Regions from separate parts of the Mesorhizobium sp. M7D.F.Ca.US.005.01.1.1 genome, predicted to be linked through region 2. Evidence: predicted binding sites of a transcription regulator. Region 2 holds the regulator's gene; each other region holds the start of a gene.
The links. The regulator PhoB, encoded in region 2, activates phosphate uptake and scavenging genes when phosphate is short. The targets are predictions, from matches to a motif close to TGTCATNNANCTGTCAT.

Region 1: EJ076_RS24335 (esterase-like activity of phytase family protein) is a predicted target of PhoB. The motif match lies at 6,236-6,252, and genes of this name have one in related genera.
Region 3: EJ076_RS08870 (ceramide glucosyltransferase) is a predicted target of PhoB. The motif match lies at 3,004-3,020, and genes of this name have one in related genera.

The regions. Positions count from the first base shown of each region.
Region 1 is NZ_CP034453.1:5,008,417-5,018,884, forward strand. Features, by position in the region: gene EJ076_RS24310 (Gfo/Idh/MocA family oxidoreductase) at 1-280, opposite strand, end outside; gene EJ076_RS24315 (LacI family DNA-binding transcriptional regulator) at 478-1,503, shown strand; gene EJ076_RS24320 (hypothetical protein) at 1,686-2,000, opposite strand; gene EJ076_RS24325 (trimethylamine methyltransferase family protein) at 2,080-3,633, opposite strand; gene EJ076_RS24330 (FAD-dependent oxidoreductase) at 3,646-6,057, opposite strand; gene EJ076_RS24335 (esterase-like activity of phytase family protein) at 6,368-7,846, shown strand; gene EJ076_RS24340 (L,D-transpeptidase) at 7,907-8,698, opposite strand; gene EJ076_RS24345 (MATE family efflux transporter) at 8,893-10,353, shown strand; gene EJ076_RS24350 (SH3 domain-containing protein) at 10,456-10,468, opposite strand, start outside.
Region 2 is NZ_CP034453.1:6,999,957-7,010,424, forward strand. Features, by position in the region: gene EJ076_RS34050 (sugar ABC transporter permease) at 1-1,010, opposite strand, end outside; gene xylF (D-xylose ABC transporter substrate-binding protein) at 1,257-2,297, opposite strand; gene EJ076_RS34060 (ROK family protein) at 2,568-3,815, shown strand; gene phoB (phosphate regulon transcriptional regulator PhoB) at 3,832-4,521, opposite strand; gene phoU (phosphate signaling complex protein PhoU) at 4,541-5,248, opposite strand; gene pstB (phosphate ABC transporter ATP-binding protein PstB) at 5,274-6,077, opposite strand; gene pstA (phosphate ABC transporter permease PstA) at 6,074-6,925, opposite strand; gene pstC (phosphate ABC transporter permease subunit PstC) at 6,929-7,912, opposite strand; gene pstS (phosphate ABC transporter substrate-binding protein PstS) at 7,982-9,037, opposite strand; gene EJ076_RS34095 (PAS domain-containing protein) at 9,551-10,468, opposite strand, start outside.
Region 3 is NZ_CP034453.1:1,851,853-1,862,320, forward strand. Features, by position in the region: gene EJ076_RS08850 (aspartate aminotransferase family protein) at 1-408, shown strand, start outside; gene argF (ornithine carbamoyltransferase) at 425-1,336, shown strand; gene EJ076_RS08860 (Hsp33 family molecular chaperone) at 1,432-2,463, shown strand; gene apaG (Co2+/Mg2+ efflux protein ApaG) at 2,509-2,901, opposite strand; gene EJ076_RS08870 (ceramide glucosyltransferase) at 3,147-4,298, shown strand; gene EJ076_RS08875 (O-succinylhomoserine sulfhydrylase) at 4,306-5,493, opposite strand; SAM riboswitch at 5,550-5,627, opposite strand; gene EJ076_RS08880 (2'-deoxycytidine 5'-triphosphate deaminase) at 5,706-6,800, shown strand; gene EJ076_RS08885 (ABC transporter substrate-binding protein) at 6,902-7,672, shown strand; gene araD1 (AraD1 family protein) at 7,719-8,711, opposite strand; gene mmsB (multiple monosaccharide ABC transporter permease) at 9,020-10,306, opposite strand; gene mmsA (multiple monosaccharide ABC transporter ATP-binding protein) at 10,303-10,468, opposite strand, start outside.

The DNA of each region.
Region 1 (10,468 bases), 2.0 Mb from region 2:
TCAAGAGATGGCAATCGTGCGCAAAGGCGGAAAGCGCGACCGCCCGCCGGGCCGCGGGAACCACCACATCGAACACCGCTTGCGGTTTGGTCTGGTCGAGCACGGCGTCGAGGCTGCTGCCGATGACGGCATTGGTGAGGCCGTATTCTTGCGCCCTCGCCCGCGCCCTGTCGGCATCGAGGTCGACAAGGCCGACAATGGCGAGCCCGTCGATTTGCCTTGCGGCATCGAGCCAGGCTTTGCTCATCGCTCCGCAGCCGACCAGGACGGCATTGATCATCCGGCGCTCCTCCTCCGCTCGGTCCCTCCAGACCGATCGTCACGGCATCCACGGCAGGACCGTAAACGTTTTTCCGTAAACGTTTACGAGAACACACCCGAAGGCGTAGAATGTCAATTGGCCGCTTGCGAAAATCGTCTTGTCACCTTGGCCTGAGCGGCCGCCGGTGCTAGCCAAGCAAGGGGGAGAACAGTCACTTGGCATCCAGCATTCACGATCTTGCCCGTCACCTGAACATTTCGATCGGCACCGTGTCGCGGGCGCTGAACGGTCGCGCCGACGTCAACGCCGACACACGAAAGCGCGTGCTCGAGGCAGCCAGGACGCTCAACTATTCGCCGAACCAGTCCGGCCGCAGCCTGCGGCAAGGCGCCACCCATTCGATCGCCTTCATGCTGCAGCCGCATCCGGGCGACCAGCAATACGGCGAGCCGTTCTTCATTCCGTTCCTGATCGGGCTGCAGGCCAGGCTCGCCGAAAGCGGGCTCGACCTGATCGTGGTGATGGGCGCGCCGGGCGACTATCAGCAGGAGCGCCTGCGCCGTGTCGTCGAAACGCGCCGCGCCGATGCGGTGCTGCTGGCCTGGACGCGGCGCGAGGACGAGCGCATCGACTATCTCACCCAGACCGGCTTTCCGTTCGCCACGCTTGGACGCAGCCGTTCCGGGGCCAAATCCTACCCTTCCCTCGACCTTGATTTCGAGAAGGCCGGGGCCGACGCGGTCGACCGCCTCGTGGCGCGCGGCCACCGCCGCATCGCCGCCATCCGCCCGTCGCTCGACCTCAACTTCGGCTATCTGTTCCTGGCCGGCTACCGCAAGGCCTTGCGGCGGCACGGCATCGAGGTCGACCCCGAGCTGATCGCCTCCGGCTTCATCAACGAGGCCGGCGGCTATGAGGTAATCCCCCAGGTCATGCGCGCCAAGGACCCGCCGACCGCCATCATCTTCAACAATGACGCGATGGCGCTTGGCGGCTGCAAGGCGCTGGCCGAGATGGGCATCAAGCCGGGTCACGACATGGCGGTGACCGTCATCGTCGACACGCCGCTCTGCCGCTATTTCTCACCGGCGCTGACCGCCTTCCGCCCGGCGCTGGAGCCGATGGGACAGCGGCTCGCCGAAATGCTGCTGGCCTCGATCCCGGCCTTCGCCGGCCCGGAAGGTCCGCGGATCATACGCGAAGTCTGGCCGCTGGAGTTGGTCGCACGCGACAGCGATTGATGGTGGCGGATCGGCCGTGAAATTTGCCTGGCCAGGCCTCAAGGTGTGTTGAGATTCAGGTCAGGCCGAGTCGAAAACGATGGTTTTCGAGAACCGGAGCGGAGCGTACTTTTCGTACTTGAGCACCGGAAGCGCAGAAAACCTTCGTTTGCAGGCCGGCATCACCTGAATACCGACACACCTTAGTCCACCTTCTTCTCGCCCCGTTCGCCGGCCTTGACGATATCACCCGTGGTGAACAGGATTTCCTTCAGTTCCGCCCGCCAGTCCTTCTTCTGGCGCAGCAGGAATTCGAGGTCCATGCCGAAATGCTTGAACTCCTCGCTCTGCGCATTTTTCATGATGGCGCGGGCCTGCGGGTCCTTCTCCACCGACATGCGCTGTTCATACCAGCTGATCGCTTCCGCCTCCTCGATCAGCGAGGTGATCATGCGGGCAAAGGTCCGTACCTTCTGCGTCAGCTCTTCAGGCGGTTCGTGATACTGGTCGAATCCCATGTCGTCCTCCGTTGGCCATTCCCATGAATGCCCGGGAGTGACACGGGTTCCGCGTTATCACTGCAATTCCGCCAGTGCCTCACGACACCGGTGCGGCTCCGCCCTCTGCGGTGCGCCGGGCGATGAATTCGTCGAGAACGCCTGATGTGGCGACGGCGGAAGCCGGCGGCACGAAATCGGCCAGCGCGCGCCTCCAGACGCCGGTGGCGCGCTCGCTCGCCGTCTTCGACCCGCTTTGCGTCCAGTTGCCGAAATTCGACCAGTCGGCCACCAGCGGCTCGTAGAAAGCGGTGCGGTAGCGCGCCATGGTGTGGCCGGCCGAGAAGAAGTGGCCGCCCGGCTGCACCTCGGCGATCGCTTCGAAACCGATCGTATCGGTGTCGCCGGGCGTCGTGGCGCAGAGCTCGGCCACCGTCTGCAGCGCCTCGATGTCGGTGATGAGTTTCTCGAAGGAGACGCTGAGGCCACCCTCCAGCCAGCCGGCGGCATGGATGCACATCGTCGCCCCGGCCAGCACCGAGCCCCACAGCGCGAACTGCGTTTCGTGCGCGGCCTGCGCATCCGAGATGTTGGCCGCACTGCCGCCGCCGGATCGCCACGGCAGCCCGGTGAAGCGCGCCAGCTGGCCGGCGCCCAGCGTCGCCTTGACGTGCTCGGGCGTGCCGAAGGCTGGCGCCCCGGATTTCATGTCGACATTGGAGGAGAAGGAACCGTAGACGACCGGCGCACCCGGCCGCACGATCTGCGCCAGCGTCAGTCCGGCCAGCGCTTCGGCATGCTGCAGCGTCAGCGCGCCGGCGACAGTGATCGGCGCCATGGCGCCTGCCAGGCAGAACGGCGTGATGACGGAGACCTGGCCGGCGCGGGCGAAATCGATGATGCCTTGCGCCATCGGAATGTCGAGTTGGCGCGGCGAGTTGGTGTTGATGACGGTGTAGCAATGCGCTCTTGCCAGAAACTCCTCTTCCGACAGGCCGCGCGCCAGCCGCAGCATTTCGAAGCCGTCCTCGACCTGCGGCATGCCGCGCGCGAAGATGAACGGAAACTTGTCCGACAGCGTCAGCTGCGCACGGTTGACGGCATAGTGGCGAAAGCGGTTGTCGACATCCTGCGGCTCGATGCAGGGTCCCAGCATATGCAGCACGTCGAAATGCTGCACCAGCCGCATCAGATCCTCGAAATCGGCCAGCGTTCCCGGCCGCCTGCCGCGCTCGAGATCGGTGACGTTCGGCGCCCCGCATCCAGCCAGGAAGGTCATCGAGCCGAGTTCGAGCGTCAGATCGCGGGCGCGGGAACCGGCATGGGCGTGGATCGACTTCGGCGCCGAGGCGAGTGCAGCCGTCACCATGTCACGGCCGATGCGCACCATGTCGGTGTCAGGGTCGACCAAGGCGCCTGCATTGGCGAAATGCTCACGCGCCTGCGGCAGCAGCACCTTGATGCCAAGCTCTTCCAGCACCCGCAGCGCCGTGTCGTGGATCGAAGCCACCTGATCATCCGAAAAGATCGGCTGCGGCAGGAACGGGTTCTTCAGCGAATGGTAATTGGGCCGGCGGCTGCTTTCGCTGCCGGCCTCGCCCGTGCGTCCGCGCCGCCGTTCGCGCCTGCTGTCCCGTGCCGCGTCATCGACCATCAGAAATCCTCCTCATTGCCGCATCGCCTTGCCCAAGGGATCGTAGGGTGAAGCCGCGATGACACGCGCTGGCCGCTCCTCACCCACAACATGCACCGAGAGCGCGGTGCCCTCGCCTGCGAAATCGCGGTCGACAAGCGCCAGTGCCAGGCTCTTGCCGACCGTATAGCCATAGCCACCCGACGTGACGAAGCCGACGCGCCGGCCCTGGTGCCAGACCGGTTCGAAGCCGCTGGCGTCGGCGTCGAGCGCATCGACTTCAAGCGTCACCAGGCATTGCCCGCTGCCCGCCTCCCGCTCCTTCAGCGCCGCTTCGCGGCCGATGAAATCCCCCTTGCCGAAAGCGATGAAGCGGTCGAGGCCGGTCAGGCCGGGCGTATAGCCTTGAGTGAATTCGCGCGACCAGATGCCGAAGCTTTTTTCCAGCCGCAGCGCATTGAGCGCATAATAGCCAATCTCGGCAAGGCCGAGGTCCTCGCCTGCGGCCAGCAGCGTTTCGCGCAAAGTGGCATGCGTGGTCGCGGGGCAACTGATTTCGAAGCCGAGTTCGCCTGATATCGACAGCCGCGCCACACGTGCCTGCACCATGCCGATGTCGAATGCGCCGCAGGCCATGAACGGCAATGCCGCGCCGGACACATCCTGATGCGTCGTGCGCTCCAGGATCTTGCGCGCATTCGGGCCCGTCAGGAGGAAACCGCACATCGTGTCGGAGAGGTCGGTGACAGTGACGCCCACAGCCGCACGGCTCTCGAACCAGCGCATGTGGAATTCCCGGAGATAGTAGGAGCCCATCAGCCAATAGCCGTCGCCGCCCCAGTTGAAGACGGTGAGGTCGCCCTTCAGCCGTCCGTCATGGCCGAGCATCGGCGCCAACCTCGCCTGCCCCGCTTTCGGCAGCTTGCAGGCGAGCAGCCGGTCGAGCCAGGCCTCCGCACCGGGCCCCGACACCGCATAGCGCGAATAGGCCGAGATATCGACGAGACCGGCGGCGCGCCGCACCTGCAGCGCCTCGTCACCAACGATATCGAAGGCGTTGGAGCGGCGCAGCGTCGTGTTCTCGGCAAACCCCATCGGCGCGAAATAGGCCGGGATCTCCAATCCCCATGACGCCGTCCATTCGCATCCTGCCGCGCTCATGCCGTCATAGGCGCCGGGGCGTTTCAGCGGCCGGCCGGCCGGCAGCCGCTCATTGGGAAAGGTCATGACGAAGCGGCGCGAATAGAACTGGCGCGTCGTCTGCTTGAGATATTCGCGGTTGGCGGCGAAGGCGCCGTAACGAGCAATGTCCATGCCGAAGATGTCGGCCTGCGGTTCGCCATAGATCATCCATTCGGCCAGCGATTTACCGACACCGCCGCCCTGGCTGAAGCCGGCCATGACGCCGCAGGCGACCCAATAGTTCTTCAACCCGCGCACCGGCCCGACGATCGGATTGCCGTCCGGCGTGAAGGTGAAGGCGCCGTTGACCCATTTGCGGATGCCGGCCGTCGCCAGGCAAGGGAAGCGCTCATGCGCCTTGGCGAGTTCCGGGCTGATGCGGTCGATGTCTTCCGGGATCAGCTCGATGCCGTAGTCCCACGGCGCGCCATCCATGTTCCAGTGCTTTGGGTTCTGCTCATAGACGCCAAGCAGCACGCCCTTGCGCTCTTGCCTGAGATACGAAAACCCGTCGAGATCGACGGCGATGCCGATCTCCCGGTCAAGTGCTGCGATCTCCGGAATGTCCTCGGTGATGAAATAATGGTGCTCCATCGGCGTCACCGGCAGGTCGACGCCGGCCATGCGGCCGAGCTGCTTTGCCCACAGCCCGCCAGCATTGACGACATGTTCGGCGATGATGGTGCCCTGCTCCGTGACGACGTCCCAGCGCCCGTCGGCGCGCGCCTTCAGCTCGACGACCCGGTTGCGCAGGATGATGTCGGCGCCGCGCTTCTTCGCGGCACCGGCATAGGCGTGCGTCGTGCCGTACGGGTCGAGATGGCCTTCGTTGGAATCATGCAGGCCGCCAAGGACGCCGGTGACGTCCACGATCGGGCAGATCGCCTTGATCTCGTCGGGCGTCACCAGCCGCGCGGTCTCGATGCCGACCGACTGGAACACCGCCCAGGCCGATTTCAGCCACTCCCAGCGCGCGGGATCGCTGGCGATGTTGACGCCGCCGGTCATGTGCAGGCCGATGTTTTGACCGGATTCGGCTTCGATCTCCCGGTAGAGATTGATGGTGTAGTCCTGCAGCGCCGCTACGTTCGGGTCGGCGTTGAGCGCGTGGAAACCGGCTGCCGCGTGCCAGGTCGAACCGGCCGTCAATTCGGCACGCTCGATCAGCGCCACATCGCTCCAGCCGAACCGCGTCAGATGGTAGAGCACCGAGGCTCCAACCACGCCACCTCCGATGACGACTGCGCGGTAGTGCGACTTCAAGGCTTCCCCTCCACGGCTGGTCCGAAGGCTGGATCATATACGCACTAGACATAAGTGTCTAGTGCCGGCGCACGCGCGCGCCTTTTCGTCGACCGGAGTCCGACGGAGTGATCAATTCTTTCCGCCAGGCGCACGTTTTGTCGGCGCGTGAAGAAGACGGCGGGCATGCACCGCGCGCTGTCACGCAAGCATCATGTTCGCGCCGTAGACCGCGTTTCGGGGAGGCGCGCGCGGCATCATCGATGTCGCACCTCTTTCAGCTTTTCGTCCCGCGGCCGCTCCGGCACATCTGTCACAAAGAGGATTGTCCATGAAACACCTGTACCGAACCGCGTCGCTCGGCGTCGCGCTGGCCTTGTTCACCGCCTTGACGCCGGCGCTCGCCGACAGCACCGCGACCGTCGGCGGCCTCGTCAACAAGGGGCTGGTCGGCGTCGGCCGCATCCCGGCCGCTCAGCGCGACAAGTTCGGCGAGACGTTCGGCTCCGGTTCCGGCATGGCGATCGACACATCAGGCTGGACGCATGACGCCGCCGGCTACAAGGGTTCGCTCTGGCTGCTGCCGGACCGTGGCTACAATGTCGTCGGCACCACCGACTACCGGCCGCGCCTCAACACGATCGGCATCGAATTTGCCCCGGTCGCACCGGGCGCGGCACCCGCTGCCGGCCAGGAGCAGACGGGCGTCAAGGCGACGCTTGCCGACACCATGCTGCTCACCGATGACAAGGGCGCTGACGCCACCGGCCTCGATCCGCTCAACGGCGTGCGCGCGGCAAGCGGCGATATGCCGATCCTGCCGCAGGCCGACAACGGCAAGCTGGCGCTCGACAACGAGGCGATCGTGCGGCTGCCCGACGGCTCGATGTTCATCTCCGACGAATACGGCCCGAACATCTACCGGTTCTCCGCCGACGGCCATCTGTTGTCGGCGACCCAGCCACCGGCCGCGCTGGTGCCGATGCGCCACGGCGCGCCGAACTTCGCCTCGGACAATCCGGGCCCTGGTGCTGCCGAACCCGATCCGAAGGATCCCGATACCGGCCGCCAGAACAACCAGGGTCTCGAAGGCATGGCGATGACGCCGGACGGCAAGTTCCTGATCGCCGTGCTGCAGTCGGCGACCAGGCAGGATGGCGGCGATTCCGGCTCGACCCGCCAGAACACCAGGGCGCTGGTCTATGACGCATCCGACCTCGGCCATCTCAAGCTGGCGCATGAGTATGTCGTGCCGCTGCCGGTGTTCAAGGATGCCAAGGGCAAGACCAAGATCGCCGCGCAAAGCGAGATCGTAGCGCTCTCCGATAAAACCTTCCTGATGCTGACGCGCGACAGCGGCAACGGCCAGGGGCTGAAGGGCGACACCTCGCTGGTGCGCCAGATCTTCGTCGTCGACGTCTCGGCCGCAACCGACATCGCCGGCGGCGCCTTCGATGCCGCCGACAAGCCGCTGGCGCCCAAGGGCGTGCTCGACCCGTCGGTGACGCCGGCCAAGCTGACGCCGTTCATCGACATCAACGACAAGGGCGAGCTCGGCCGCTTCGGCCTGCACAATGGCGCGCCGAACGACAAGAACAACCTTTCGGAGAAGTGGGAGGCGATGTCGGTGGTAAGCGTTCTCGATCCGAAGCTGCCCGACGACTACTTCCTGTTCGTCGCCAACGACAACGACTTCCTCGCACAGGACGGCTTCCAGGTCGGCGCACCCTACAAGGCCGAGGACGGCGCCGATGTCGACACCATGTTCCTGGTCTACCAGGTCACGCTGCCGGGTCTGACCAAGAAGTAACAACACCTGTTCAGGCGGGTGCACCGAGCGCGTCCGCCTGAGCAGATCGTGAAAAGGCTCTTACTTCAACATCTCCGCGTCCCTTGGCACGCCGGCATCGATCGGCTCGGCCGTCCTGTTCGACACCGCGCTGATCTTGCCGGCGGCCGACAAATTGGGGCGCACGAAGACCTGTGCTGGGCCGTTGATCCGGCTGTAGAGGTCGATGATGTCCTGGTTCATGAAGCGCACGCAGCCCGACGATGCATTCTTGCCGATGGAATCCCACTCCGGCGTGCCGTGCAGCCGGTACATCGTGTCCTTGCCGTCGCGGAACAGATACAGCGCGCGGGCGCCGAGCGGGCTCTGCGGGCCGGGCGGCATGCCGTCCTTGTATTTCGCCAGTTCCGGCCGGCGCTGGATCATTTCCGGCGGCGGCGTCCAGACTGGCCACTTCTTCCTCGCCTGGACCACGGCGCTGCCGGTCCATCCGAAACCGGCCTTGCCGAGGCTGACGCCATAGCGGATAGCTTTTCCGCCGTCGCGCACCAGATAGAGGAAGTGCTCGGAGACATCGACGACGATCGTGCCGGGCTTTTCTCCGGTCGGGTCGTCCACGATCTGGCGCACGAACTTCGGAGCGAGCTTGGCGACCGGGATTGCAGGCAGCTGATAGCCCTCGTCGGTGCGCGCCGCATACATGCTTGCGGTATCGCCGAAAGCCGGATCGCTTGGCGGTGCAGCCACCGGCGGCGGCGGCGCCACATCCGTCGTGGTGCACGCCGAAAGAGCCAAGGAAGCCGCGCCCAAGGCGGATGCACCGAGGAACGCGCGCCGGCTCAGGCGTTCAGAAAACAGCGGAATATCGGACATGAACCCCCCGGTCTATCCAGATCTGTAGGGCAGATCTGTAGGAATGCGGCCCCACGCATCGAGGATCAATATCCCATTCCGGAAGCTTTGAGAACATGATTAGATCCAGGCATGACCTGTTCCGTTGAATCGGCAATCATCGCGGACCGGACTTGAGTTAAACCTTCGCCGAGTTGCCAGCCATGGACGAGAAAATGCTCACGCGCCGGCGTACCGGCGACCTGACCAGCGGCCCGATCCCGCGCACGCTTCTGCTATTCGCCCTGCCGGTGCTCGGCTCCAACGTGCTGCAGTCGCTCAACGGTTCGATCAACGCCGTCTGGGTCGGCCGCTTCCTCGGCGAATCGGCGCTGACCGCCACCTCCAACGCCAACCTCGTCCTGTTCCTGATCCTCGGCACGGTGTTCGGCATCGGCATGGCGGCGACCATCCTGGTGGCGCAGTCGGTCGGCGCCCGCGATCTGCCCGAGGCGCGCCGCATCGTCGGCACCAGCGCCACCTTCTTCTTCCTCGTCTCGGTGGTGTTCGCGGTCTGCGGCTGGATCTGGGTCGACGCCATCCTGGGCGCGCTCGGCACACCGGCCGACGCCTTGCCGCTGGCGCGCTCCTATCTGCGCATCATCTTCGTCGCCGTGCCGATGATGAACCTTCTCTCCTTCATCATGACCGTGCTGCGCGGTGCCGGCGATTCACGCACGCCCTTCTTCTTCATGGCGCTGGCCGTCGTTCTCGACATCGTGCTCAACCCGCTGCTCATCCGCGGCATCGGGCCGTTTCCCGAGCTCGGTATCGCGGGCTCCGCCACGTCCACGCTGATCGGCCAGACGGTGAGCGTGATCGCCATCCTCATCGTGCTCTATGTGCGCAAGCATCCGCTGCGTCTGGCCGGCGCCAACCTCGCTCTGCTGCGGCCGGACCCCACCTTGCTGCGCATCGTCGTCTTCAAGGGCGTGCCGATGGGTCTGCAGATGATCGTCATCTCGGCGGCAGCGCTGACGGTGATGGGCATGGTCAACTCCTACGGTTCGCAGGTTGCCGCCGCCTACGGCATCGCCGCCCAGCTATGGACCTACATCCAGATGCCGGCGCTCGCCATCGGTGCCGCCGTTTCCTCGATGGCGGCGCAGAATGTCGGCGCCGGGCGCTGGGACCGGATCGGCCGCATCGCCGCCTCAGGCGTCGGCTTCAACCTGGTCCTGACCGGCGCACTGGTTGCCGTGCTGTCGGTTTTCGACCGCTCGGTGCTGAGCCTATTCCTGAGCAGCGACAGTGCAGCGATCGACATCGCCGTCCACATCAACAATGTCGCGTCGTGGTCGTTCATCCTGTTCGGCATCACCATCGTGCTGTTCGCCACGGTGCGCGCCACCGGTGCGGTGATGCCGCCGCTGATCATCCTGGTGATCTCGGTGCTGGTCGTGCGAACCGGCTTTGCCTATTTCATGCGCGGCGTGATCGGCGAAGAAGCGCTGTGGTGGAGCTTTCCCACCGGTTCGATCACGTCGCTGGTGTTGGCCGCCGCCTACTACCGCTTCGGTCATTGGCGCACCCTGCACATGATCGAGGACAGGCCGGCCGCCGGCGAGCCGCCGGACACCGGACTTGGCGTGCCGCGTGGACGCGCGCATCTTTCGCCTGAGACGCCGAACGGCTGAAGGTCCGGATCCTTCTGGCCACGGACATGGCGACAGGGCCACAAGCTGATTGCGGCCCTGCCCGTCATGCGATCCGGAACGCCCGGACCGGCGCAATCAACCCTATTTGCAGGGG
Region 2 (10,468 bases):
AGATTGGCAGCCTCGGGATTGCCGCCGATGGCAAAGACATAGCGGCCGAAACGCGTGCGGTTGGTGATGAAGGTCATGACCAGCCCGACGGCGATCGCCATCAGCACCGGTATGGCGATGCCGTGAGCGATGAACAGGCCGCCTTCGGGCACGGTGATGTTGTTGGCGGCCGCATACCGGTTCACGATGCCGATCGGCCACGGATAGGAGTTGGCGAGCCAGACCGCACCCATGATGACGGCACAGGTGACGACGCCGAGCAGCGTCTCGGCCCAGATCGGACGCAGCGGAAACCGGAAACGCTTGCGCTGCACCCGCCCGTTGAAAAGCGCAAACACCACGGCGAGGCAGGCCACGATCCCGACGACCCAGCTCCAGGTCGCGCCGATCGATCCCGACGGCCCGCCGCCCATGAGCTGGAAGGTGGCGTCAAGCGGTGCCACCGTCTGGCCTGATGTGACCCACCAGGCAGCACCGCGCCAGACCAGCAGTCCGCCCAGCGTGACGATGAACGCCGGCACTTCGAGATAGGCGATGACGAAGCCTTGAAAGGCCCCGATCAGCAGGCCGAGCGCCAGGCCGATGACCAGCGCCAGAACCCAGATCCACGGATTGCCGAGTTCGAGCCCGACAAACCGCACCAGGAAATGCACCTGGGCAAATCCCATCACCATGCCGATCAGGCCCTCGGCGGAACCGACGGACAGGTCGATGTTGCGCATGACGATGACCAGCACCATGCCGCAGGCCATGATGGCGACCGCCGATGTCTGTACCGACAGGTTCCAGAGATTGCGCGGCGTCAGAAAGGTGCGGCTGTCGAAATCGAGCGGATTGACGCCGAGGCGCAGGCTGGAAATGACATGCAGCCCGATCCAGATGATCAGCAGGGCGCCGACCATGCCGAGCATGCGGGTGTCGATCTCGGTCGCCTTCAGGAACCGGGCGACCACGCCGAGCTCCGACGCACGCGCGGTGTCGGCCTGCGGGTTGGACGTCGTGTCGGTCATGATTTCCTCCCACCGGCTGGCCGTCTGACGCGGATGCCGGAACCCAGCCTTGAACGGTTCACCGATTCCCGGAAACGCCGAACCGTTCTATCTCTTTGTTTTGACGCAATTCCGGACGGAAAACCGCTACGCACTTTTCCTGGAATTGCTCCCGAAGCTATCCGCGTGATGCGGAAATACAAATCTTTTTGAGAAAACGCCGCGGCTTTTGGGCCGCGGCGTTCAGATATTTCGACGTGATCCAGATCAGTTACAGGCCGCGACGGTGCCGGCGGCGACGCCCGCGCAGACTTCGTCCTTCTTGATCCAGCCGGCGGCGATGACGACGTTGAGATTGTCCTTGGTGATGGCAACCGGGGTCAGGAACAGCGACTTGACGGTGTTGCCGCCCGGTGTCGTGAAGTCCTTGGCGCCGGCAATGTCGCTCGTCTTCTTGCCGTCGGCGAGCTGCGAGGCGATCTCGGCGGCGTTCTTGCCGAGTTCGCGCGCGTCCTTCCACACCGACACGGTCTGCGTGCCGAGTGCGATGCGGTTCAGCGCGGCGTGGTCGCCGTCCTGACCCGAGACCGGCACGGTGCCGGCAAGGCCCTGCGCCGTCAGTGCCGCGACGACGCCGCCGGCGGTGCCGTCATTGGCCGCGACCACGGCGTCGACCTTGTTGTCGTTGGCGGTGAGGAACTGTTCCATGTTCTTCTGGGCGTTGGCGGGCAGCCAGCCGTCCGTATAGGCCTCGCCGACATTCTTGATCTTGCCGCTGTCGATGGCTTCCTTGAGCACTTCCATCGAGCCCGAGAACAGGAAGTCGGCATTCGGATCGGCACCCGAACCCTTGATGAAGACATAGTTGCCTTCCGGCTTGACCTTGAACACTTCGCGGGCCTGCATGCGGCCGACTTCCTTGTTGTCGAAGGTCAGGTAGAAGACGTCCTTGTTCTCGATCAGACGGTCATAGCCGACGACCGGAATGCCTTCGTCCAGCGCCTTCTGCACCGCTGGGCCGATGGCCGAGGCATCCTGCGCCAGGATGATCAGCGAATTGGCGCCCTGCGAGATCAGGCTTTCGACATCGGTAAGCTGCTTGCCGGGATTGGACTGCGCATCGGCGGAGATGTACTTGTCGCCGGCAGCCTCGATCGCCGTCTTCATGGCGGCCTCATCGGTCTTCCAGCGCTCTTCCTGGAAGTTGGACCACGAAACGCCGATGACCTTGTCCTTCGCCTGCGCGACCGACGCGAGCGTCAGCGACATGGCGACACCCGCCAGGATGGCGGCTGTGAATCTTTTCATAATATCCTCCCTGCGCCGCGTATGGCGCGACCAAACTGACCCGAAGGCCGGCACAGAGGCCCTATTTTTTCGAGCCCCGAAAAAATACTGGTCCAACACCCGAACGCTGTCAACATCGATTCTGATGGATTTTGATGTGCTCGCGAATTTTTTTCGAGCCCCGGAATAAATAAATGACAGAGTGGGCGGCTTCTGCCAGTATTTGACTGCGTTGCCGACAGCGTTCGAGGGGCACGGAGAACCGCGGCGACCGGGAGGACTTGAAGAAACATGTCGGTCGGAATCCGCCACGACGATTTGCGCCGGCGCAACCGGGCGATGGTGATTGCGGCCGTGCGCCGCGCCGGACAGCCGTCCCGCACCGAGATCGCAGCGACAACCGGCCTTAGCCACTCGACCATATCGGCTATCTCTTCCGACCTGATCGGGGAAGGCATCCTGACCGAAAGCAAACCAAGCGAGGCCGGCTCGCTCAAACGCGGCCGGCCGCAGGTTGGCCTCAGCCTCAATCCGGAAGCGGCGGCGGTGATGACCGTGGTGCTGTCGCTGAATTTTCTCTCCGTCGCCGTCATCGACTATGCCGGCCAGGTGATATCAGAGGAACAGCGCCGGCTGGACACGCTGACCATGTCGCGGGACGCGCTGATCGGCGAATGCACGGCAATCGTGCGGCGCCGTCTCGAGGACCCTGATCTCGACGTCCGCAGCATCGCCCGCATCGCGCTGGCAATCCAGGGCATCACCGACACCCGCTCCCGCGCCATGCTGTGGTCGCCGATCACGCCGCACACCGACATCGCCTTCGCCGACATACTCGAGGACGAGTTCGGCATCCCCGCCACCATGGAGAATGACTGCAACATGATGGCGATAGCGCTACGCTGGCGCGATCCTGATCGCTACCGCGACGATTTCATCGCCATCCTTTTGTCGCATGGCATCGGCATGGGCCTGGTGCTGAAGGGCGAGCTGTTCACCGGCACCCATTCCTCGGGCGGCGAGTTCGGCCACATGATCCATCAGCCGAAAGGTGCGCTCTGCCGCTGCGGGCGGCGCGGCTGCGTCGAGGCCTATGCCGGAAACTACGCCATCTGGCGCAACGCCAGGCAGCTGGGCGAGGACGCAGAACCCGTCGCTGATGTCAGCGACGCCGACATGCGCGCGCTGGCGACCGCGGCCCGCGAAAGGGATGGCCCCGAGCGCGAGGCCTATCGCAAGGCCGGCGAAGCGCTCGGCTACGGTCTCGGCAGCCTGTTCGCACTGATCGATCCGGCGCCCGTCGCCATGGTCGGCGTCAGCGCCGCTGCCTTCGACCTGATCGAGCCGGCATTGCGCGAGGCGATTGCCCAGACCGCCGGCGGCCAGCACTCGAAATCGATTTCCTTCGACACCGAGCCGAACGAACTGCCGCTGATCCGCGAAGGCTGCGCCATGCGCGCACTGACCTTCGTCGACCAGGAGATTTTCGCACCGGGCGTGCAGGCGAGAGCTGGCCTCGTCGGCAAGAACGTGGCGTGAGTTCAAACGAGGGAGCTCAGTCTTCCCTGATCGCGTAGCCCGCGCCTCGGATCGTGCGGATGACATCGGGCATGCGGCCGTTGTTGACCGCCTTGCGCAGCCGGCCGACATGAACGTCCACCGTGCGCTCGTCAATATAGATTGTCTCGCCCCAGACATTGTCGAGCAGCTGGCTGCGCGAGAACACACGGCCGGGATGACGCATCATGAACTCTAGCAGGCGGAATTCTGTCGGTCCGAGCCGGATCTCGCTCTTCTTACGATAGACCCGGTGCGACTCACGATCGAGCACGATGTCGCCGACCTTGAGCACGCTGGATAGCACTTCCGGCTTGGCCCGGCGCAGCAGCGCCTTGACCCTGGCCATGAATTCCGGCGTCGAGAACGGCTTGACCAGATAGTCGTCGGCGCCGGTCGACAGGCCACGCACGCGGTCGCTTTCCTCGCCGCGCGCGGTCAGCATGATGATCGGCAGCCGCTCGGTCTCGGGACGCATCCTTAGCCGACGACAGAGTTCGATACCCGAAACCGCAGGCACCATCCAGTCGAGCACCAGAAGGTCGGGAACGTTCTCCTGCAGCCGGATCTCGGCCTCGTCGCCGCGCGTCACCACCTCGACCTGGTAACCCTCGGATTCCAGATTGTAGCGGAGCAGCACGCCTAGCGGCTCCTCATCCTCCACCACCATGATGCGTGGCGCGATCATCGACTGGTCACCCCTGTCGTCATGCCGCCGGCGCGGACATTGCCGTCTCGTCCTGCTTCGGGCGATTGGCGGGCAGCTGCGTGCCGGTCAAAACATAATAGGCATTTTCAGCGATGTTGGTCACATGGTCGCCGATGCGCTCGAGGTTCTTGGCGCAGAACAACAGATGCGTGCAGGCAGTGATGTTGCGCGGGTCTTCCATCATGTAGGTCAGCAGTTCGCGGAACACCGAGGTGTATTTGACGTCGATGCGCTCGTCGGCGGCGCGCAGTTTCGCCAGGGCCGCGGCGTCGCGCGCCGCATACTCCTCGATCACGCCCTGCACCTGGATCAGCACCAGCTGGGCCATTGCGTCGATGGAATGCGACAGGTCACGCGGTGTGACGCTGAGGCCGACGGTGCCGACGCGCTTGGCGATGTTCTTGGCAAGGTCGCCGATGCGTTCGAGATCGCCGGCCATGCGGATCGAACCGACGACATGGCGTAGATCGTCGGCCATCGGCTGCCGCTTGGCGATCAACGTGATGGCGCGGTCGTCGAGCTCGCGCTGGCGCGCGTCCATGATCGCATCGTCGGAGACGACGCGCTGTGCGAGGGCGTTATCGGAATTCAAAAGCGCCTTGGTGGCACCACCGACCATCGAGCCGGCGAGATCGCCCATATCGCTGATGAGCCTGCTGATTTGTCCGAGATCCTCGTCGAAAGAAGCGACTGTGTGTTCGCCCATGATCTTGTCCCTCGTATGCCTGAACTCAGCCGAAGCGGCCGGTGATGTAGTCCTGCGTGCGCTTCTCGCGGGGCGACGTGAAGATCTTCTCGGTGCGGTCGAACTCGACCAGTTCGCCCAGATACATGAAGGCCGTCTGCTTCGACACGCGCGCCGCCTGCTGCATGTTGTGGGTGACGATGACGATCGTGTAGTCGGCTTGCAACTCGTCGATCAGCTCCTCGATCTTGGCGGTCGACAGCGGGTCAAGCGCCGAGGCCGGCTCATCGAGCAGGATGACTTCCGGCTTCACCGCCACGGTGCGGGCGATGCAGAGCCGCTGCTGCTGACCACCGGAGAGGCTGAGGCCGCTGGCGTTGAGCTTGTCCTTGACCTCGGTCCAGAGTGCTGCGCGCTTCAGCGCCTGCTCGACGCGGCCGTCCATCTCGGACTTGCTGAGCTTCTCATAGAGCCTGACGCCGAAAGCGATGTTTTCGTAGATCGACATCGGAAATGGCGTCGGCTTCTGGAACACCATGCCGATCTTGGTCCGCAGCAGGTTGAGATCCTGCGAGCGGTCGAGAACGTTCTGGCCGTCGAGCAGCACCTGACCTTCGGCGGTCTGCTTGGGATAGAGTTCGTAGATGCGGTTGAAGACGCGCAGCAGCGTCGACTTCCCGCAGCCCGAAGGCCCGATGAAGGCGGTGACGCTGCGCTCGGGCAAGGACAGCGTGATGTCCTTCAGCGCCTTCGACTGGCCGTAGTAGAAGTTGAGGTTCTTGACCTCGATCTTGGCCTTGGCGGTGGCCTCGGCGGCGATCGTCATGTCTGGAGACAACATCTGGCTCATTTGTCCTCTCTGCGTCCGGTCAGGCTGCGAGCAACGATGCTGAGCGCGAGAACCGTCAATGTGATGATGAGTGCACCGGTCCAGGCCAGTTGCTGCCATTCCTCGTAAGGGCTGAGAGCGAACTGGAAGATGGTGACAGGCAGGCTGGCCATCGGCGCGTTGAGATTGCTCGACCAGAACTGGTTGTTGAGCGCCGTGAAGAGCAGTGGCGCCGTCTCGCCGGAGATACGGGCGATCGACAGCAATATGCCGGTGACGATGCCGGAAAGCGCGGCGCGGTAGGCGACCGACTTGATGACCACCCAGCGCGGCGCGCCGATCGCGGTGCCGGCTTCGCGCAAGGCGTTCGGCACCAAATTGAGCATGTCTTCGGTGGTGCGCACGACAACCGGGATGACGAGGATGGCGAGCGCGACTGCACCGGCGATCGCCGAGAAATGCCCCATCGGCCGCACCATCAGTTCGTAGACGAACAGGCCGATGATGATCGATGGCGCCGACAACAGGATGTCGTTGATGAACCGCACCACGGTGGTCAGCTTGGAAAAGCGACCGTACTCAGCCATGTAGGTTCCGGCCAGCACGCCGATCGGTGTGCCGACGATGACGGCGATGACGGTCATCACCACGCTGCCATAGATGGCGTTGAGCAGGCCGCCGGCGTCGCCGGGAGGCGGCGTCATCTGCGTGAAGACGTCAAAGGACAGGCCGGCGGCGCCCTTGTAGACCAGCGCGCCGAGGATGAGCGCCAGCCAGGCTAGGCCGATGCCCGCCGCGGTGACGCACAGCGTCATCATCACGGCATTCTTCCTCTTGCGGCTCTGGTGAAGCGATGTGGCTGTCGACATCGGTCAGGCTCCGGTGCGGGCGTCGATGCGCATCAGCATGTAGCGGGCGATGGCAAGGATCAGGAAGGTGATGACGAACAGGATCAGGCCGAGCGCCACCAGCGAAGAAGTGTAGAGGTCGCCGACGGCTTCGGTGAATTCATTGGCGATGGTCGCCGAGATCGTCGTCGCCGGCGCGAACAGCGACGTCGAGATGCGGTGCGCGTTGCCGATGACGAAGGTCACCGCCATGGTTTCGCCGAGCGCGCGGCCAAGGCCGAGCATGACGCCGCCCATGATGCCGATCCTGGTGTAGGGGATAACCACGCGGCGGGTCACTTCCCAGGTCGTGCAGCCGATACCGTAGGCCGACTCCTTCAGCACCGGCGGCACTGTGTCGAAGACGTCCTTGGTGATCGAGGTGATGAAGGGCAGCACCATGATGGCAAGGATGAGCGACGAGGTCAGCAGGCCGATGCCGTAGGGCGGACCGGCAAACAGGCTGCTAAGCCCTGGAATACCGTGGAACACGCCGATGATGAAGGGCTGCACGGTCGTCTGCAGGAACGGCGCCAGCACGAACAGGCCCCAGATGCCGTAGATGATCGACGGGATGCCGGCGAGCAGCTCCACCGCCATGCCGATCGGCCGTCGCAGCGGGCGCGGGCAAAGCTCGGTGAGAAAGATGGCGATGCCGATGCCGAGCGGCACGGCAATCAGGATGGCGATGGCGGAGGTGATGATGGTGCCGTAGATCGGCGCCAGCGCACCGAATTTCTCCGTCACCGGGTTCCAGCTTTCGCTGGTCAGGAAGGAGAAGCCGAAGGTCGACAGGGCTTGCCAGGATCCGGCAAACAGCGAGATCGCAACGCCGCCGAGCAGGACCAGCACCAATATGGCAGCGGCCCGGGTCATCCCGTGGAAAATCGAGTCCGTCAGCGCGAACCGTCTGACAATCGCGTCGCGCGAACCTCGAATGGCTGGCAAGGCTTCCTGGACAGCGCTCATGTGAAGCTCGGCTCTTTGTGTTGAGGGACGAATAAGGAGCGCCGCGGTGCGGCGCTCCTTTGGAGGATGTTATTCGCCAGCGTAGACGGGCTTGCCGTCGGCCTGGATGTCAGCCTTCCAGGAGGTCTTGATCAGGTCGACGACGCTATCGGGGATCGAGACATAGTCGAGCGCCTTGGCGGTTTCCTTGCCGTCCTTGTAGGCCCAGGCAAAGAATTTCAGCGCTTCACCGGTTGCGGCAGCATCGTCCGGAACCTTGTGGATCAGCACCCAGGTCGAGGCAGCGATCGGCCAGGTGGTGTCGCCGGGCTCGTTGGTGATGATGACGTTGAAGTTTTTCGCGCCCTTGAAGTCGGCATTCGAAGCAGCCGCGCCGAAGGATTCGAGCGACGGCTCGACGACCTTGCCGGCGGCATTCACCAACTTGGAGTAGGACAGGTTGTTTTGCTTGGCATAGGCATACTCGACGTAGCCGATGCCGCCGTCGGTCTGCTTGACGGTGTTGGCAACGCCTTCACTGCCCTTGGCGCCGACGCCGGTCGGCCATTCGACCGCCGTGTCCGAACCGATCTTGTCCTTCCAGTCGGGCGACAGCTTGACCAGGTAGTTGGTGAAATTGAAGGTCGTGCCCGAGCCGTCCGAGCGATGGACAACGGCGATCGCCGTCGATGGCAGGGTCAGGGTCGGGTTCAGTGCCTTGATCGCGGCGTCGTCCCAGGTGGTGATGGCGCCGAGGTAGATCTGAGCGATCGTCTTGCCGTCAAGGACGAGTTCGCCCGGCTTGACGCCGGTCAGGTTGACGATCGGCACGATGCCGCCCATCACCATTGGAAACTGCACGAGGCCGTTCTTTTCCAGGTCGGCGTCGGACATCGGCTTGTCGGTGGCGCCGAAGGTCACGGTCTTGGCGATGACCTGCTTGATGCCGCCGCCTGAACCGATCGACTGGTAGTTGAGGCCGATGCCGGTGTCTTTCTTGTAGGTGTCGGCCCACTTGGCGAACACCGGATAAATGAAGGTCGAGCCGGCGCCGGAAAGATCAGCTGCCATTGCCGCGGAAAGGGTGAAAGTAGACGCCGTAGCCATTGCGATCGCAACGGCCGCCGAGCGGATGAAATGTCTCATGTGGCCTGCTCCTGTTCGGAAGATGGTCTCTCGGCGCCATTCCTCTCGGCGCCCGCTGAGGCCAATAGCCTTCGATTATTACAGTCGCATGACAGTTTGATGTCACCCCGGTAACGCGTCATTGGGGTGGGGAAAACGCCGGCCAGCCGGCACTCCCGACTGAGCCCGGCTTTGCTCCCGGAATCAGGCACTTGCGCCGTTTCAGGCCGAGACCGGCCCGCAGTTACGGGACTGCCGCCTCGGCAAAGAAAATCCGGACGGGAGCGCGTTGCTCTCGGCCAGACGGTGTCGTGGCCGGGCCATCGCCGAAAACAGGTCCGTTGGGGTAGGTTGACGCTGTCTCATGCCGGCGGTCGCTGCTCCCGCCCGTAACTGGGAAGAGCGGAATTCGAATATAGTTATTGTCTCGATTAGGCACAGTTTTGATATGGTGCGATCGCACCATGGTGCTGCGCACGGGACGCGTCGCGAATCTCCGCATAGTTTCTCGCCAACAGGTGCGCCGAGAGCCCCTTACCCGGCGTTGCGCTGAGCCTGGCGGCTGGCGCCGACCCAGCGCTCGACCTTCTCGAGCAGGGCTCGGGGACTGATCGGCTTGGGCAGATAGTCGTCCATGCCGGCCTCCAGGCAGCGCTCGCGATCGCCCTTCAGCGCATGCGCGGTGACGCCGACGATCGGCACATGCGTGCCGGTTTCTTCCTCCAGCCGGCGAATGGCGGCGGTTGCCTCGAGCCCGTTCATCTCCGGCATCGAGACATCCATCAGGATCATGCACGGATTGAGCCGGCCGAAGGCGTCGAGCGCCTTGCGGCCATTGCCGACGATCTCGAAACCATAACCGGTCTCACCGAGAATCTGGGTGAACACCATCTGGTTCACCTCATTGTCCTCGGCCACCAGGATGTCCAACCTGTCGCCGCCACCCGCCACGGGTGGCCGGGGGCGAATCGAAGGCGGCTGCAGCAGCGCCCGCTGTTCAGACGGCGCCGAGGGCTGTGGCCGCACCACATTGCTCGCAGCGACGTCGGCTGCGAGCGGCAGCGCGTCGCTGCCGCTCGTGTTGTGGCGATGCCGCTGGATGGTGGCGACCAGCGTTTCCAGCAGCACCGAAGAGCGCGCGGGCTTGATCAGCTGGGCATCGATGCCAAGATCGCGATAGCTGGTGTTGGCGAGCGACTGGTCGACCGAGGTCAGCATGATGATCGGCGTGCCGGCAAGGCCGGCAGTGTTGCGCACGATCCGCGCCATTTCGGCGCCGCTCATCTCAGGCATCTGGTAGTCGAGCACGACGCAATCGACCGGCACGCCATAGGCGGCGGCGGCGATCAGCACCTTGAGGCCCTCGGCGCCGCTTTCGGCCGCGCAGGAATCGAACGTCCACGATGTCATCTGCTCCGTCAGGATGGCCCTGTTGACGGCATTGTCGTCGAC
Region 3 (10,468 bases), 2.0 Mb from region 2:
ATGACCGCAGGCGTGCATGGCACCACGTTCGGCGGCAACCCGCTGGCGATGGCTGTCGGCAACGCCGTGCTCGATGTCGTGCTGGAAGACGGCTTCCTCGAAGATGTCCAGCGCAAGGCGCTGCTGCTGAAGCAGGGGCTTGCGTCGGTCGCCGACGAGTTTCCCGAGGTCATCGAGGACATCAGGGGCGCGGGGCTGATGCTCGGCCTCAAATGCGCCATGCCCAACACCAAGGTGAACATGGCATTGCGTGATCAGCACCTGCTGGCGGTGCCAGCCGGCGACAACGTCATTCGCCTGCTGCCGCCGCTCACCGTCACCGATGCTGAGATCCACGACGCGCTCAACCGCATCCGCGCCGGCGCCAAGGGCCTGGCGGAGGCGATCGCCTCCGCCGCCGCGAAGTAATCCGGAACCATTCCTGATGTCAGTTCGCCATTTCACCGACCTTTCCGCCGTCTCTGAAGGCGATCTGCGCTTCATGCTGGACGACGCGGTGGTGCGAAAAGCCCGTCTCAAGGCCGGCGAGCGGACAAAGCCGCTAGAAGGCAAGGTGCTGGCGATGATCTTCGACAAGCCGTCGACGCGCACGCGCGTCTCCTTCGACGTCGGCATGCGCCAGCTTGGCGGCGAGACCATCATGCTGACCGGCACTGAGATGCAGCTCGGCCGTTCCGAGACCATCGCCGACACCGCCAAGGTGCTGTCGCGTTATGTCGATGCGATCATGATCCGCACCACCTCGCATGAGCGGCTGCTGGAATTGACCGAGAATGCCACCGTGCCGGTGATCAACGGACTGACCGACGACACCCATCCTTGCCAGTTGATGGCCGATATCATGACCTTCGAAGAGCATCGCGGTCCGGTCGCCGGCAAGACCATCGCCTGGACCGGCGACGGCAACAATGTGCTGCATTCGCTGCTCGAGGCCTCGGCCCGGTTCCGCTTCAACCTCAACGTCGCCGTTCCCGAGGGCAGTGAGCCGGCGCAGAAGCATATCGACTGGTCGCAGGCACATGGCGGCAAGCTGCACTTCACCCGCTCGCCCGAGGAAGCCGTCGATCAGGCCGACTGCATCGTCACCGATTGCTGGGTGTCGATGGGCCAGGAGCATCGCGCCCGCGGCCACAACGTGTTCTCGCCGTACCAGGTCAATGCCAAGCTGATGGCCAGGGCCAAGCCGGACGCGCTGTTCATGCATTGCCTGCCAGCGCACCGCGGCGAGGAGGTGACCGACGAGGTCATCGACGGACCGCATTCGGTGGTCTTCGACGAGGCCGAGAACCGGCTCCATGCCCAGAAGGCCGTGCTCGCCTGGTGTCTTGGCGCATGAAGCGTCTGGGAGCTTGATCTGCGGGGGTGTGATGCCTATTTGCGCCGCATCACGCAAATCAAGCGCGTTTCGACGCATGCGCCCCGGAGGGCGGCATGGCCGCGCCCTGGAGCTTTGTCATGTTGGAAACCTATCAAGTGACTGAACATCACCCCAAACTCGGCGAATTCGGCTACGCCGGCGACGATCACGTCGTGCCGTTCGAGGTCGGCCCGCTCGATGTACGCGGCCGCACCGTCCAGCTCGGGCCGATGCTCGACGCCATCCTCAGCCGCCACGATTATCCCGAGCCGGTCGCCCGCCTGCTGGCGGAGGCCTGTGTGCTGACGGTACTGCTCGGCACCTCACTTAAGTTCGAGGGCAAATTCATCCTGCAGACCCGCACCGACGGGCCTGTCGACATGCTGGTCGCGGATTTCTCCACGCCCTCGGCATTGCGCGCCTATGCGCGTTTCGATGCCGACCGGCTGGAGGCGCTGGTCGCGGCAGGCGAAACGTCGCAGCAGACCCTGCTCGGCAGTGGCGTGCTGGCGCTGACCATTGACCAGGGCGCTCATACGCAGCGCTATCAGGGTATCGTCCAGCTCGATGGCGAGACGCTGGAAGATGCGGCACGCACCTATTTCCGTCAGTCGGAGCAGATTCCGACCGATCTCAGGCTGTCGGTGGCCAAGTTGCTGACGCCCGGCCCCGGCGGCGCCCGCGAGCAGTGGCGCGCCGGTGGCATCCTGGCGCAGTTCCTGCCGCAGTCGCCCGAGCGCATGCGCGTGCCGGATCTGCCGGGTGGCGATGGCGATCCGCGCGAGGAGATCCACGATCCGGCCGACAATTCCTGGCAGGAGTTGCTGGCGCTGCTCGGCACCATCGAGCCGACCGAACTGATCGACCCGACGATCGGCGCCGAGCGGCTGCTCTACAGGCTGTTCCACGAGCATGGCGTGCGCGTCTTCGGCGGCGTTCCTGTCGCCGACCAGTGCTCGTGCTCCCGGGACAAGATCCGCGGTATCCTCGAGGGTTTTTCCGCCCAGGAGATCAAGGACAGCACCGAGGACGGCGGCATCCACGTCGCCTGCGAATTCTGCTCGACGCAATATGACTTCGACCCAGCGGAATTTACTGCTCAATAAAGAAAGACACCCCTCGCCGGCTGCTTCTCGGCCGGTGAGGCGAAACTAATTCACCGTCCGCCGCGTCCCCGGCAGGTCGAGTGAGAAGGCGGGGATGGCGATGTCGAACGTCTCGCCCCGCTTGTTGCGCATCGTGTAGTGCCCGACCATGATGCCGGATGGTGTCGAGAGCGGGCAACCGGACGTGTATTGGTAGCTGTCGCCGGGATTGAGTTCAGGCTGGTCGCCGACGACGCCGGGGCCGCGTACCTCCTCGACCCGGCCGGTGCCGTCGGTGATGTGCCAATAGCGCGACAACAGCTGCACGAAATCGTCCGACTGATTGTCGATCGTTATCTGATAGCCCCAGACATAGCGGTTCTCTGAGGGATCTGAGCGGTCCTCTAGATAGAACGGCCTGACCTGCACTTCGATATTGCGCGTGACGGCGCTGTACATAAGCGGCTCCAAAACGATCCGGTAACTTTCGGCGCTCCACGCGGGCTGGTCAACGGTGCGCGTCCTGTCATTGCGCATTGAGCGGCAGGTGGCGGCAAAGAATGTCATTTAGGTGACACATGACAATGATGGTGTGCGCCAATCAGTGCCGCGCGACTCGGGCGCTCTGTCGAACTGTTGAAATCGGTCGTCATGCCAGCCAGATTGTTCTGACGGACCGGTTCTTCTGGAGTGACCGGATCTCGATGGAACTCACTCTCATAGCCGCCACGCTTTCGACTGTCCTTATCCTTTCAAATCTCGCCAGCATCGTGCTTGCCGCTTCGCGTCTGAAACGGCGCCGCATTGTCGCGCCGCCGGCCGGCAAGCCGCAGCCGGTATCGATCGTCGTGCCGGCGCGTGGCGTCGAGCCATTCACGCAGGAGACGCTGGAGCGCGCCTTCTCGCTCGACTGGCCGCGCTACGAGCTGATCTTCTGCGTCGCCCATGCCGACGATCCGGTGGTCAGGCTGATAAACAGGACGATTGCCCGGTTTCCGAAGGTGCCGGCCCGGCTGCTGATCGGCGACGACCGCATCAGCGCCAATCCGAAGCTAAACAATTGCGTCAAGGGCTGGGAAGCGGCGCGCCACAATTGGGTTATCCTGGCCGATTCCAACGTGCTGATGCCGAGAGACTACGTCCAGCACCTCATGGCTGCCTGGCGGCCCGGCACCGGCCTTGTCTGCTCGACGCCGATCGGCTCGCGGCCGGCCGGCTTCTGGGCCGAGGTCGAATGCGCTTTCCTCAACACGCTGCAGGCACGCTGGCAATATGCCGGCGATGCGCTCGGCCTTGGCTTTGCCCAGGGCAAGAGCATGCTCTGGAACAAGCCGATGCTCGACGCCAATGGCGGCATTCGCGCGCTGGCCGCCGAGATCGCCGAGGATGCCGCCGCGACCAAGCTGGTGAACAGCCTCGGCCTGCGCGTCAATCTCGTCGCCGCGCCCTTCGAGCAGCCGCTCGGCCGGCGAACCTTTGACGAGATCTGGTCACGGCAGGCCCGCTGGGCGCGCCTGCGCCGCGTCACCTTCCCGCTGTTTTTCGCACCCGAAATCCTGACCGGCGCGGTGGTGCCGCTGGTGCTCGCGCTGATTGCGGCGGCAAGCGCCGGTATCAGCCTCTGGCCAACCGCCATCGCCGTGCTGGCGGCCTTCTATCTTCCCGAGTGCGCCCTGGCCTGGTCCAAGGGCTGGTACCTGTCGCCACGCATGGTTGCGGCGATCATGGCGCGCGACCTGATCCTGCCGGCGATGTGGGCGCGCGGCTGGCTCGGCGGTGCCGTCGACTGGCGCGGCAACGCGATGACCATCGGCACCAAGGCGGCCGAGCTGGAAGAGACGCCGTCCGGCGCCTGAAGGCCTCTTATCTGGCCTTCAGTGCCTGCGCGATGTCCTCAAGCAGATCGTCGGTATCTTCCAGGCCGACCGACAGCCTGAGCGTGCCCGGCCCGATGCCGAGCTCGGCGCGCGCCTCGTCACTCAGATTCTTGTGCGTCGTCGTCGCCGGGTGGGTGATCAGGCTCTTGGCGTCGCCGAGATTGTTGGAGATCAGCACGATGTCGAGCGCGTTCTGCAAGGCGAAGGCTGCCTGCTTGCCGCCCTTGACGTCGAGGCAGATCAGCGTCGAGCCGCCCGCCATCTGCTTCTTGACGATATCGGCCTGCGGGTGGTCGGCGCGCCCGGGATAGATGACACGGGCGATTTCCGGCCGCTCGGCCAGGAAATCCGCGATCTTGCCTGCGCTTTCCGTCTGCTGGCGCACACGCAGCGGCAGCGTCTCCAGGCCCTTGAGCAATGTCCAGGCGTTGAAGGGCGACAGGCTTGGACCGGTGTGGCGGAAATAATCGTGCAGGTTCTCGTCGATCCACTTCTTGTCCGACAGGATGACGCCACCGAGACAGCGCCCCTGGCCGTCAATGTGCTTGGTCGCCGAATAGACGACGATATGGGCGCCAAGCTGCAACGGCTTCTGCTGCAGCGGCGTGGCGAAGACGTTGTCGACAATCAGTCGCGCGCCGATCGAGTTGGCAAGCGAGGCGACGGCGGCGATATCGACCACTTCCAGCGTCGGGTTGGTCGGGCTTTCCAGGAAGAACAGCTTGGTGTTCGGCTTGACCGCCTTTTCCCAGTTGGCGATATCGGTGCCGTCGACCAGCGTCGCCTCGATGCCGTATCTCGGCGCCAGCGTCTCGACCACCCAGCGGCAGGAGCCGAACAGTGCACGCGCCGCCACGATATGGTCGCCGGCCTTGGCGCTGCACAGAAGGGCTGCCGTCACCGCGGCCATGCCAGACGCGGTGGCGCGCGCGTCTTCCGCGCCTTCGAGTGCGCACATGCGCTTCTCGAACATATCGACGGTCGGATTGGCATAGCGCGAATAGATGAAGCCCGGCTCCTCGCCCTTGAAGCGGGCTTCGGCGGCTTGCGCCGTTTCGTAGACATAGCCCTGGGTGAGGTAGATCGCCTCCGACGTTTCGCCGAAACCGGAACGCAGCGTTCCGCTGTGCACGAGTGCCGTCTGAGGCTTCCAGTTGCGCTTCTTGGTGCTCATCGCTCTTCTTCCAGACACAAAAAAACCGGCCGCGAAGTCGCAACCGGTCCATACGGCCTTGCGGCCCGACGGTCCTTTAGCGACTTGTTTAACGTGGCTGCAAGCCGACCGGCCAAATCACCACGGGATAACGACCCTTTAGACCCGCGCCACGCTTGCGTCAATTGCCGGCTTCATTAAGAGGTTTGTACCAGCGGCTAAGGAGCGGAGCCTTGCGGCAGACAGGCATTCTTCCCGATCAGGACATTTCAGCGCTGTTCCAGTGTGGCGCGCTGAAGTCGGCGCGCGCACTTGATGCCGACCAGATCCAGCCGGCCAGTCTTGATCTCAGGCTCGGCGACAAGGCCTGGCGGGTGCGTGCCTCCTTCCTGCCGGGTCCCAACCACAAGGTTTCGGAAAAGCTCGATAGGCTGAAGCTGCACGAGATCAATCTTGCCGAGGGCGCGGTGCTGGAGACCGGCTGCGTCTACATCGTGCCCTTGCTTGAAAGCCTGGCATTGCCGGCGGACATTTCGGCCTCGGCCAATCCGAAGAGTTCGACCGGGCGGCTCGACATCTTCACCCGCGTCATGACCGATCGCGGCCACGAGTTCGACAAGATCGCTGCCGGCTATCATGGGCCGCTCTATCTGGAGGTCAGCCCGCGCACCTTCCCGATCGTCGCTCGCACCGGTTCGCGTCTGTCGCAGATACGTTTCCGCACCGGCAATGCGCTGCTTTCGGAAGCCGAGCTGAATGAGTTGCATCGCGCGCAGATGCTGGTCGCCACCGAGCCGCCGAACATTTCCGGCGGCGGCATCGCGCTGTCGATCGACCTCAACGGCGATCAGAACGGGCTGGTCGGCTATCGCGGCAAGCATCACACCGGTCTTGTCGATGTCGACAAGCGCGCGGCACAGGAGGTCGTCGACTTCTGGGAGCCGATCCACAAGAGCGGCGCCGGCGAGCTGGTGCTCGATCCCGACGAGTTCTACATCCTCGTCAGCCAGGAGGCGGTGCATGTGCCGCCGCTCTACGCCGCCGAGATGACGCCCTTCGATCCGCTGGTCGGCGAATTCCGCGTCCACTATGCCGGCTTCTTCGATCCGGGCTTTGGCCATTCCGCGTCCGGTGGTACCGGCAGCCGCGCGGTGCTCGAAGTGCGCAGCCACGAAGTGCCGTTCATCCTCGACCATGGCCAGATTGTCGGCCGGCTGGTCTACGAGCACATGCTGAAGCGGCCGCAGGCGCTCTACGGCACCGATCTCGGCTCCAACTACCAGGCGCAGGGCCTGAAGCTGTCCAAGCATTTCCGCGCCGCGCGCTGAGCGCCTATCACCGTCAGGCAAAATACTTGCCTGTACTGGCTCGCCATGCTTGGCTGCCTTGCTGGTCGTCAAGATGCTGGCGTTCAAGGGGAACCAAGAAAATGCAGATTTCGAAATGGATCATGTCGGCAGCGGGTGCTGCCATGCTGGTGATGGCAGCCGGCTCGCTGTCGCAGGCGGTTGAGAAAATCAAGATCGGCACCGAGGGCGCCTATCCGCCGTTCAATACCATTACGGCCGATGGCAAGGTCGAAGGCTTCGATATCGACATCGCCAATGCGCTGTGCGCGCAAATGAAGGTCGAATGCGAGATCGTTACCCAGGACTGGGACGGCATCATTCCCGCTTTGCAGGCCAAGAAATTCGACGCCATCATTGCCTCGATGAGCATCACCGAGGAGCGCAAGAAGCAGGTCGCCTTCACCAACAAATATTATACGACACCGCTCGCTTTGGTGGCGCCGAAGGACAGCGATCTTACCTCGACCGAACCGGCGGCCCTTGCCGGCAAGACGGTCGGCGCCCAGGCTTCGACCACGCAGGCCGACTATGCCCAGAATAGCTACGGCAAGGCCGGTGCGGAGGCAAAACTCTACCCGACCCAGGAAGAGGCGATCACCGACCTGACCAACGGCCGGCTTGACGCCGTGATCTCGGACAAGTTCGTGCTGATGGACTGGCTGAAGAAGGCAAGCGACGGCTGTTGCAAGCTGGTCGGCGACGTCAAGGGTACGGAAACGCAAGCCGGCATTGCCGTTCGCCTGGAAGACACAGCACTTCGCGACAAGCTCAACGCGGCCATCGACGCGATCGTCGCCGACGGCACCTACAAGAAGATCCAGGCCAAGTATTTCGACTTCGATATTTATTGAGACGTTGAAGCTGCCAATCTCCCCCTCAAGGGGGAGATCACCCTTTCTACAGCGCCTTCACCGCCACCTTCACCGGCTGTTCGATCTCGAGCGGATTGCGCAGCGGCAGGCCGAAATCCTTGGCCTCGATCTCGAACACGTCGCCGGCCTCGGTCTTGATGCCGTCGGCGAAGGACAGCGTCGCCGTGCCGAACATGTGCACATGCACGTCGCCCGGCTGGCGGAAGGCTGCATATTTGAAATGGTGGTGTTCGAGATTGGCGATGGTGTGCGACATGTTCGCTTCACCGGACAGGAACGGCTTTTCCCATAGCACCTCGCTGTCGCGCAGGATGCGCGAGGTGCCGCGGATGTCGGACGGCAGGTCGCCGATCAGGATCTCCGGGCCGAACGAGGCGTTGCGCAGCTTGGAATGGGCGAGGAAGAGATAATTCACGCGCTCGGTGACGTGGTCGGAGAACTCGTTCGACAGCGTGAAGCCGACACGGAAGGGCGCGCCGTCATCACCGATGACATAGATGCCGGCCACCTCCGGCTCTTCGCCGGCGTCCTTGGCGAAAGCCGGTGACAGGAGTGCGGCACCTGGCGCCACCGCCATCGTGCCGTTGCCCTTGTAGAACCATTCCGGCTGCACGCCGATCTGGCCTTTCGCGGGCTTGCCGCCCTCCAGCCCCATGCGGAACATCTTCATGGAATCGGTCAGTTGCTCCTCGCCGTCGGCACTGAGCTTCTTGTGCATGGAATCGCGTGTCGCGGCCGAACCCAGATGCGTCAGTCCGGTGCCGGTCAGGTGCAGATGCGCCGGGTCGGGGTGGTTGATCGGCGACAGCAGCCGCCCCTTCTTGTAGGCCGCCTCGAGATCGACCGTCTCGCCAAGCCCCTTGCGTTCGATCAGCGCGACGAGGCCGACGCCGGTGCGGGCAGCCTCCATCGCCAGCGAATAGACGCTACGGGCGCCGTTGATGATCCGGGTCTTGCCGCCATTGCGGGCGACGACGCGGATGGTCTCGGCGTCGTCAAGGATCTGGGAGATCAGCATGATGAATCCTCTCTCATTTGCCTTGGCAGGGTTGCCAAAACGGCAAACCTTGCTCAGCGCGGCCGGGACGTCGTCCATGCCACGGTTGATATTCTCCGTTCGGATTGCGCTCGCGGGCCTGGTCCCTCAGGGAACTTCTTTACGCCGGTGGGTTTGCCGGCAGCGCCGCGATCGTATGCCTCCTGCTTGCCTCGACTAGAGCGGTTCACCGTTTCACGGAAACGGCGAACCGCCCTAACTCATTGTCTTGGCGCAATTCCGGGCGGAAAACCGTTTCACACTTTTCCTGGAATTGCTCTAAAGCCTGTTCAAGCCTTGTTCTTGTTGTAGACGTCGAAGATCACGGCGCCGAGCAGCACCAGGCCTTTGACCACCTGCTGCCAGTCGACATTGACGCCCATGATCGACATGCCGTTGTTCATCACGCCCATGATGAAGCCGCCGACCACCGCGCCGATGACCTGGCCGACACCGCCCATCGCCGAGGCGCCGCCGATGAAGACGGCGGCGATGACGTCGAGCTCGGAGCCGAGGCCCGCCGCCGGCACGGCCTGGCCGAGGCGCGCCGCGATGATCAGGCCGCCAAGCGCCGACAGCACGCCCATATTGATGAACACCATCAGCGTCAGCCGCTCGGTGTTGATGCCCGACAGTTGCGCCGCCTTGGCATTGCCACCCATCGCGTAGATACGGCGGCCGATGGTCATGCGCTTGGTGACAAAGACGAACAGCGAGATCAGCACGCCCATGACGAGAAGCACCACCGGCAGGCCTCTGTAGCTGGCGAACTCATAAACCAGGAACAGCGCCAGCGCGCTGGCGACCAGCGTCTTGATGACGAACAGGGGGAAGGGCTCGGCCTCATAGCCATGGCGTTCGCGCTTGCGTCGCGTCCTCACCCCGAAATAGGCATAGGCCAGCACGGCGATCAGACCGAGCACGATCGTCGTCATGTGCAGCGTCAGGCCGCTGCCCATGATGGTCTTACCGGCCGCATTGACCGTCGGCGGGATCAGCGTCAGCGGACCGATCACGTCCGGGATGAAGCCGGAGCTGAGCATTTTGAAGTCGTCCGGAAGCGGACCGACCGAGGATCCGCCGCCCAGCAGCGCTTGGCAGATGCCGCGGAAGATCAGCATGCCCGCCAGCGTGACGATGAAGCTCGGTATTCGGTGATAGGCGATCCAATAGCCTTGCGCCGCGCCGATCAGGCCGCCCACGATGAGGCAGACGATCGAAACCACCAGCGGATTGCTGAGCGGTCCGAGCTGCCAGATGACCATCATGTTTGCCGCCAGCGCGCCCACGAAGCCGGCGACCGATCCGACGCTGAGGTCGATATAGCCAGAAACGATGACCAGCAGCATGCCCAGCGCCATCACGATGATGAAGGAGTTCTGCTGCACCAGGTTGCTGAGGTTGACCGGCTTGAACAGCGTTCCCGACGTGGTGAACTGGAAGAACAGCATGATGACGATCAGCGCGATAATCAGACCGTATTCGCGCAGGTTCGTCGTCAGCGCCGAGACGGCGATGCGTGGACGCTGTTCTTCGGCGACGTTACCCTGCGGGGCGGGGGCGATTTCGGTGCTCATGCTGCTTTTCCTTCTCCCCGAACGATGGCGCGCATTATTTTTTCCTGGCTTGCTTCCGCCGCGGGCATTTCGCCCACCATGCGCCCTTCGTTCATGACATAGATGCGGTCGGTGATGCCGAGCAGTTCTGGCATTTCCGACGAAATGACCACGATCGCCTTA